DNA from 3 places in the Neobacillus sp. NRS-1170 genome. Region 2 is predicted to be linked to each of the others. Evidence: riboswitches for the same ligand, from Rfam matches in the RefSeq annotation. Region 2 holds a riboswitch; each other region holds the start of a gene.
What was found. Region 2 has a riboswitch for S-adenosylmethionine ahead of ACIFOT_RS25315 (peptide-methionine (S)-S-oxide reductase). Riboswitches for the same ligand answer to the same signal wherever they lie in the genome.

Region 1: linked by a shared signal. The riboswitch ahead of ACIFOT_RS11550 (homoserine dehydrogenase) and the one ahead of ACIFOT_RS25315 (peptide-methionine (S)-S-oxide reductase) in region 2 are both predicted to bind S-adenosylmethionine.
Region 3: linked by a shared signal. The riboswitch ahead of metK (methionine adenosyltransferase) and the one ahead of ACIFOT_RS25315 (peptide-methionine (S)-S-oxide reductase) in region 2 are both predicted to bind S-adenosylmethionine.

What each region holds. Positions count from the first base shown of each region.
Region 1 is NZ_JBITPF010000025.1:287,708-289,978, reverse strand. Features, by position in the region: gene ACIFOT_RS11550 (homoserine dehydrogenase) at 133-1,365, opposite strand; SAM riboswitch class I at 1,439-1,551, opposite strand; gene ACIFOT_RS11545 (GNAT family N-acetyltransferase) at 1,630-2,271, opposite strand, start outside.
Region 2 is NZ_JBITPF010000069.1:5,728-7,998, reverse strand. Features, by position in the region: gene ACIFOT_RS25320 (electron transfer flavoprotein subunit alpha/FixB family protein) at 1-542, shown strand, start outside; SAM riboswitch class I at 660-775, shown strand; gene ACIFOT_RS25315 (peptide-methionine (S)-S-oxide reductase) at 867-1,220, shown strand; gene ACIFOT_RS25310 (TetR/AcrR family transcriptional regulator) at 1,243-1,773, shown strand; gene ACIFOT_RS25305 (MMPL family transporter) at 1,957-2,271, shown strand, end outside.
Region 3 is NZ_JBITPF010000047.1:31,665-33,935, forward strand. Features, by position in the region: gene metK (methionine adenosyltransferase) at 90-1,289, opposite strand; SAM riboswitch class I at 1,557-1,686, opposite strand; gene pckA (phosphoenolpyruvate carboxykinase (ATP)) at 1,951-2,271, shown strand, end outside.

The sequences.
Region 1 (2,271 bases), on a different contig from region 2:
ATGTTGAGCTTTTACACTATATGCTCAACGTACTATTATGTCTAAACTTATCCCCAGTTATAAACGAGTTTTTCTGATTATTTTCAAATTCTTAAAAAACTAAAAAAAGAGGGCTGCTGCCCTCTTTTTTTACTATTGAGCTGTCAATACTTTGTCTTCATTTGCTGTCTGATACTCACCCACTATTGGGAAATAAGAAATTTCTTTATCTTGATTAGCCAGCCCCTCTACCTCCCTCTTTGTCGCCCTGATTATATAAGTTTGTTTGAATGTTTGTTCAATCAAGTTAGACGGAAGGCTTTGAAAATAATTGCTCTGAGCATGTACAAACCAGAGCTCTTCTTTGCAGCTTCTTTGTTGGTCAGAAACTGCTGTATCCTCAACTTTAAAACTTCTATCCTTCTGAGTATTTAGGCAGACATAGACCAAATCTTCGATAACTGCACTGGCGGTAGGAAACATTCCCGCTCCAGGTCCTTGCAGTGTAATTCTGCCAACAATATCTGAATGAACACTAACAGCATTCTCGACGCCTTCAACATGATAAAAAGGATTTTCTTTCCCGACAAGTGCCGGCTTCACGGATACCTGTATTTGACCGCGTTCATTAGAGATACTTGCAATATGTTTAAACCTCAATCCTAATTTTTCGGCAGCGTCAATTAATTCACTTGTGATGGAAGTGATTCCTTCACGCTCAACATCCTGCCAATTCGGTTCTTCCCCAAATGCAAGTCGGCTTAGAATCATTGTTTTGTAAAATGCATCGAAGCCTTCGACATCATTGGTTGGGTCTGCTTCTGCATAGCCATTTTCTTGAGCCTGAAGCAGAGCTTCGGCAAAGGACCACTTCTTTTCTCTCATTTCGGTTAGGATGAAATTCGAGGTCCCATTTAATATTCCTTGAATTTGTTGAACCCGGTTAATTTTTAATAGTTGTTTTAGTGTTTGAATCACCGGGATTCCCCCGGCAACTGTGGCTTCAAAGCCCACAGAGACGTTATTTTGTTCTGCAAGCTCTATCAGTTGTTTTCCATGGTGTGCAAACATTTCCTTATTGGCTGTAATAATGTGGCAGCCCCGCTCAATTGCTTTTTGCAAAAATGTATAGGTCGGCTCCTTGTTTACAATGGCTTCAATTACAATATCAAGCTTTGGCAAGTTGAGTATATCTTCAAAGTTTGTAGTTACTAAAATATTTTTACGAATATTTCTTTCCCTCTGTTTATTTTTGATTAGAATCGCGGCCACTTCCACTTTCTTGCCTAAAACGGCTTCAAGGTCGTCAGCATGGGATTCAATCGTCCGGTAGACACCTTCACCAACCGTACCAAAACCTAAGATTGCCACCTTTATAACAGTCATCTTTTGCACCCCTTCAATAAATAATTTGAAAATACGAAAAACCCTCTTCATAAGAAGAGGGCTTAGATTCCTCCTCTTATCTATCAGGTTTTATAAAAACCTGCAGGAATTAGCACCTTTTCAAGGATTACCTTGAAGGTTGCCGGGCTTCATCGGGCCATGTCCCTCCGCCGCTCTGGATAAGAGATATATAATTTTTCATTAAATTTCCAAGAATATAAAATGAATATTAGCTGAATCTTCTGTCAAAGTCAATAGTTTTTTTTATAGAGGCAATAATTCAATTGATTCCTTGTTACCGATTTTTTCAATCATAAAAAACCATTCCTGCGGTTTATTAGAAAGCACTGAATAATACGTTGTGAGAAAATCTTTTACAAGTGCTGCTGGCAAACGATCTACCTCATCACTTGTAGGCATAAAGCATAAGTCAAGGCCGGAGACAGCCTCACCGTTATTTTCCCATGATGGATGAACGTAAGCTAGATCTAGACGTTTATAGCCTAGGTGGGATAGTACCTCCCTGCGCACATAAGGATCCATCACTTTCACACCGCCAAATTCATGATGTTCCACTCTATAAGGATCATAAATTTCAGCGAACATACCAAATAGCTCTTTTTCGTTCTCTTTTGCAAGCAATTGTAAATCCTTCAAACGATTCTGAGCTAAAAATCGGCCAAGGCCTAACCCTGGCTTACTGATAATGGTGAAATCTGTCATTGCGATATTCCAATCATGGTAATAGCGGTATTCTGTAGCTCCAACTACCAGTTCATCATCAATAGCAACAAACACTCGGATACTTGGATCTTCTAACGGTTCTTTCCATAGCTCATAATCCAATACTTCCTCAGGCGGGAATATCTTCCCCATTAAATCATGAAGTTTTTTAAAATTTGGGTC
Region 2 (2,271 bases):
GCGCCAAAGTCATGAAGGCGCTGACCCCGCAAGCAGGGAGAACAGGGAAGATTGTTGAAGAAACAATATCCCTAAAGGAAGAAGATATTCGGACAAAAGTCTTGGAAATAGTCAAGGAAACGGTAAAGAAAGTTAGAATCGACGAGGCGGACATCATTGTTGCCGGCGGGAAAGGATTAGGGAGCTTCGAGGGATTTCAGTTAATCCACCAATTGGCGAAAACCGTCGGAGGAGCGGTTGGTGCCAGCCGAGATGTGGTGGAAGCAGGTTGGATCGAACACGCACATCAAGTAGGGCAAACTGGTGTGACAGTGACGCCAAAAATCTATTTTGCGATTGGAATTTCTGGTGCGATTCAACATATTGTGGGAATGAAAAATTCCGGTTTAATAATTGCCATTAATAAGGACAAAGAAGCCCCTATTTTTCAAAACTGTCATTATGGAATTGTTGGCGATGCCTTTGAAATCGTTCCTATACTAATCGAACAGTTTCAAAATGCTTTATCTAGAGAAAAGGTAAGCAGCACCAGCGAAGGATGAAGTAATTTTGTAAAACAGAAAGGTGGGGTTAGTTAGGTCCCACCTTTGTTTTTTTATTTAATACTTGAATTTCAGTTAAGCTGGTGTTATTGTTATTAAAAATAAATAGCGATAAACTTCTTATCCAGAGTGGTAGAGGGACAGGCCCTATGAAACCCGGCAACCATCAGTCAAAATATTGACTTGAAACGGTGCTAATTCCTGCAAAGGTGATAACCTTTGAAAGATGAGAGGAAAGTATTTCATCATACCAACCTCTCTTTTAATCAAAGAGAGGTTTTTTGAATGGAAAGAAGGCTTATCGCTCTGAAGGAGCGATATTAAATGGAAAGAGCAGTGTTTGGTGCAAGCGAATTTTTTAGTCAAAAAGCATTTATTACAGGAAATCGTGGGATTGAAAAGGTTCGAACTGGATATCTAAAAGACTCAAATGTAAAGATTGTTGAAATATGGTTTAATCCGTGGAAAGTATCTTATGATGAACTTGTAGAATTGTTTTTTGATTTACATGACCCAACAGCAAGAGAAGGTCAGCTATATAAAAATCAATCCTTCATTTTCTTTTCTGATCTTCATCAAGTTACAGTAGCTAAGCAAAAGAAAAACGAGCTGCAACATATATTAAATAATGAAATTATTACAGAAATTACTCCAGTATGGGAGCATATTAGCTTTTGAATTCATGATAGGGATGTGTACTATGAACTATACGACTGAGCGCACACGGCGCCAAATCATACAAAGTTTTATGCGTGTTTTACAAACAAAACGATTCTCACATATCACGATTCAAGATATATGTGATGATGCGTTAATTCATCGCACGTCTTTTTATCGTTATTATGAAGATAAATATAGCTTGCTAAGAGATTTTATTTATCATTTATCTGAAGAGATTATTAAATTAAATAAGGAGTGTAATACTGACACGTTTAGATTATTAGTCGATTATGTAGATGAACATTTTGTGTTATTTGAAAATACGTTATTGGGATCGGATGGGCATATATTTTTCAAAAGCATGGTTAAAACTGCCAGTGATATTTTACGTGAACATTCAAAAACAGAGAATGATCCGATTTCCACAAAAATCAATCAATCGAAGTATCCTGAGGTCATGTGTGATTTATATGCCACTTCCTTTATAACCATTTTACAGAATTGGGTTAGTAAAGAATATAATTATAAGAAAGAAGAGCTATTCGAAATCTTCAACCAGGTAATGTTGTAATAATACAAAATGATAATAATGTATTATTTTGATGCACTCGTTCCATTTTGGTTTTTGAACCCTTCCTAATCCCTTGCTATAGTGACTAATGTGAAGAGGGAAATCGATGATGTTTTGTTTTTTCTGAAAGAAGACCAACAGGAAAAATAAACATTTTATTCAAAATAGGAGGGAACAAGTAGGGTGAGATCAATCATAAAAGGCCGTTGGGCTATATTTGCTTTATGGCTGATTGCTACAATAGTGCTTACAGTCATTCAGCCCGACATCAATGCCATACTGCGGCAAAAAGGACAGCAAGGAACGGGGAATGAAAGCCCTTCGGTCATAGCAGACAATATCCTCAAAAAGATGGATACTACCAAAGGGACGAACAACCTTATCGTTTTTTATGATAAAAATAAAATCTCTAATGAGGAAATGGAAAAAATCGGTGATGCAGTAAAGTCAATCAGCGATAGCAACAAAGAACTTGGTATTACCGATATGATCGACCCT
Region 3 (2,271 bases), on a different contig from region 2:
CTTTCGACCTACTTAAACCCGCCCTATATTAAAATAGACTCTAATAAATAAAAGGAGTTACATATATATGCAACTCCTTATCAGACTAATTATAGATTTGCTTGCTCACGTAATGTTTGAGCTTTATCAGTACGCTCCCAAGGAAGATCAACATCTGTACGGCCAAAGTGTCCATAAGCAGCTGTTTGCTTATAAATTGGGCGGCGAAGTCCGAGCATGTTGATAATGCCAGCTGGGCGAAGGTCAAAGTTTGCATCTACAAGATCAACTAAAACATCTTCGCTTACTTTACCTGTGCCAAAAGTATCCACAGAAATGGAAACTGGTCTTGCTACACCGATTGCATAAGCAAGCTGTACTTCAACCTTATCAGCAAGACCTGCTGCAACGATATTTTTTGCTACATAACGTGCTGCATAAGCGGCAGAACGGTCAACTTTTGTTGGATCCTTACCAGAGAAAGCACCGCCGCCATGACGAGCATAACCGCCGTAAGTATCAACAATGATTTTGCGTCCTGTCAAGCCTGCATCCCCTTGTGGTCCGCCGATAACAAAACGGCCAGTCGGGTTAATAAAGTATTTAGTATTTTCATCAATTAGTTCATTGGGAACAACTGGATTAATCACATATTCTTTAAGGTTTCGCTGGATCTGCTCGAGCGAAACTTCTGGGTGATGCTGCGTCGAAATAACAATTGTATCTATGCGAACTGGTTTATCGTTCTCATCATATTCAACGGTAACTTGTGTTTTACCGTCAGGACGTAGATAAGGTAAAAGCTCCTCTTTACGAACTTCTGTTAAACGGCGTGACAGCTTATGAGCAAGTGAAATTGGAAGAGGCATTAACTCTTTTGTTTCATTACATGCAAAGCCAAACATTAAACCTTGGTCCCCTGCACCAATTGCTTCGATTTGCTCATCAGACATTAGTCCTTCACGAGCTTCCAGCGCTTGGTCAACCCCCATTGCAATGTCTGGAGACTGTTCATCAATCGATGTTAATACGGCACAAGTTTCCGCATCAAAGCCGTACTTTGCACGAGTGTAACCAATTTCCCTAACTGTTTCGCGAACAATTTTTGGAATATCCACATAAGTAGAAGTGGTGATTTCCCCAGCTACAAGTACTAAGCCTGTTGTTACGGAAGTTTCAGCCGCAACACGGGCATTAGCATCCTTTGCTAAAATAGCATCTAAAATGGAATCAGAAATTTGGTCACAGATCTTGTCAGGATGACCTTCAGTTACTGATTCAGAAGTGAACAAACGACGTTTTGTTGACATCTGAATTCCTCCTATATTATTGAATAAAGTGAGGTTATGTGTGGGGTTATGTTACCTTGTTAGTTTAACCTCGGGTTGATACGGAACTCATTCCCTTAGTAGTATGAAATAAACACGGGTATTTTATTAATAAACACAGTATTAATAATAAACCCGGCTGAAGATTCTCACGATGGGATAAACAAAAAGCGATTATGTAGCACGAAAAACAAAAAACCTTTCCATCGCATGAGGAAAGGTTGAGTGCAAATGTTTGCGTGCCTTTCACTCTTATCGTTCAAGGTCAAGCCTTGCCTCAGGTTTAGCACCTTTGCCCGAAAAATAAAACAAAACCATTCTTCGTTTGCAGGTTGCTGGGTTTCATAGGGCCTGTCCCTCCACCAGCTCGGGATAAGAGAGTATCCGTTCAAATTAAAATCATACCCTACAATATTGAAGGGTGTCAATCGATATTTATGAAACTTTTACCATGCAAATGGCTATAAATATAAAAATATTTTAATTTCATGATATAAATATTTTCTTTTTGCTTATTCCCTGAATAATGTATAAAATACAACTTGAAATAATTAAATAGTATAGACTAATTTTATAAATGTGTTATACTAATCGATATAATAATCGCCATTTTAAATTAAATAAAAAGGATGGTTAATTAAAAATGAATTCTGTTCATATTCCCAATGAATTAAAGCAATTACTTAAAGAAAATAATGTCCAAGTTCAATTATCAGTTCCTCAGTTAGTTGAAAAAATTCTAAACCGAAATGAAGGATCCTTAACTTCAACTGGTGCAGTTCGTGTTTCCACAGGCAAGTATACAGGACGTTCACCGCAAGATAAATTTATTGTCGTTGAAAATTCAACAAAGGATAAAATCGCTTGGGGATCCAATCAGCCTATTTCCGAAGAAGTATTTACTAACCTCTATCAAAAGGTATTAGAGTACTTAAAGGAACAAAATGAGCTCTTTGTATTCAAA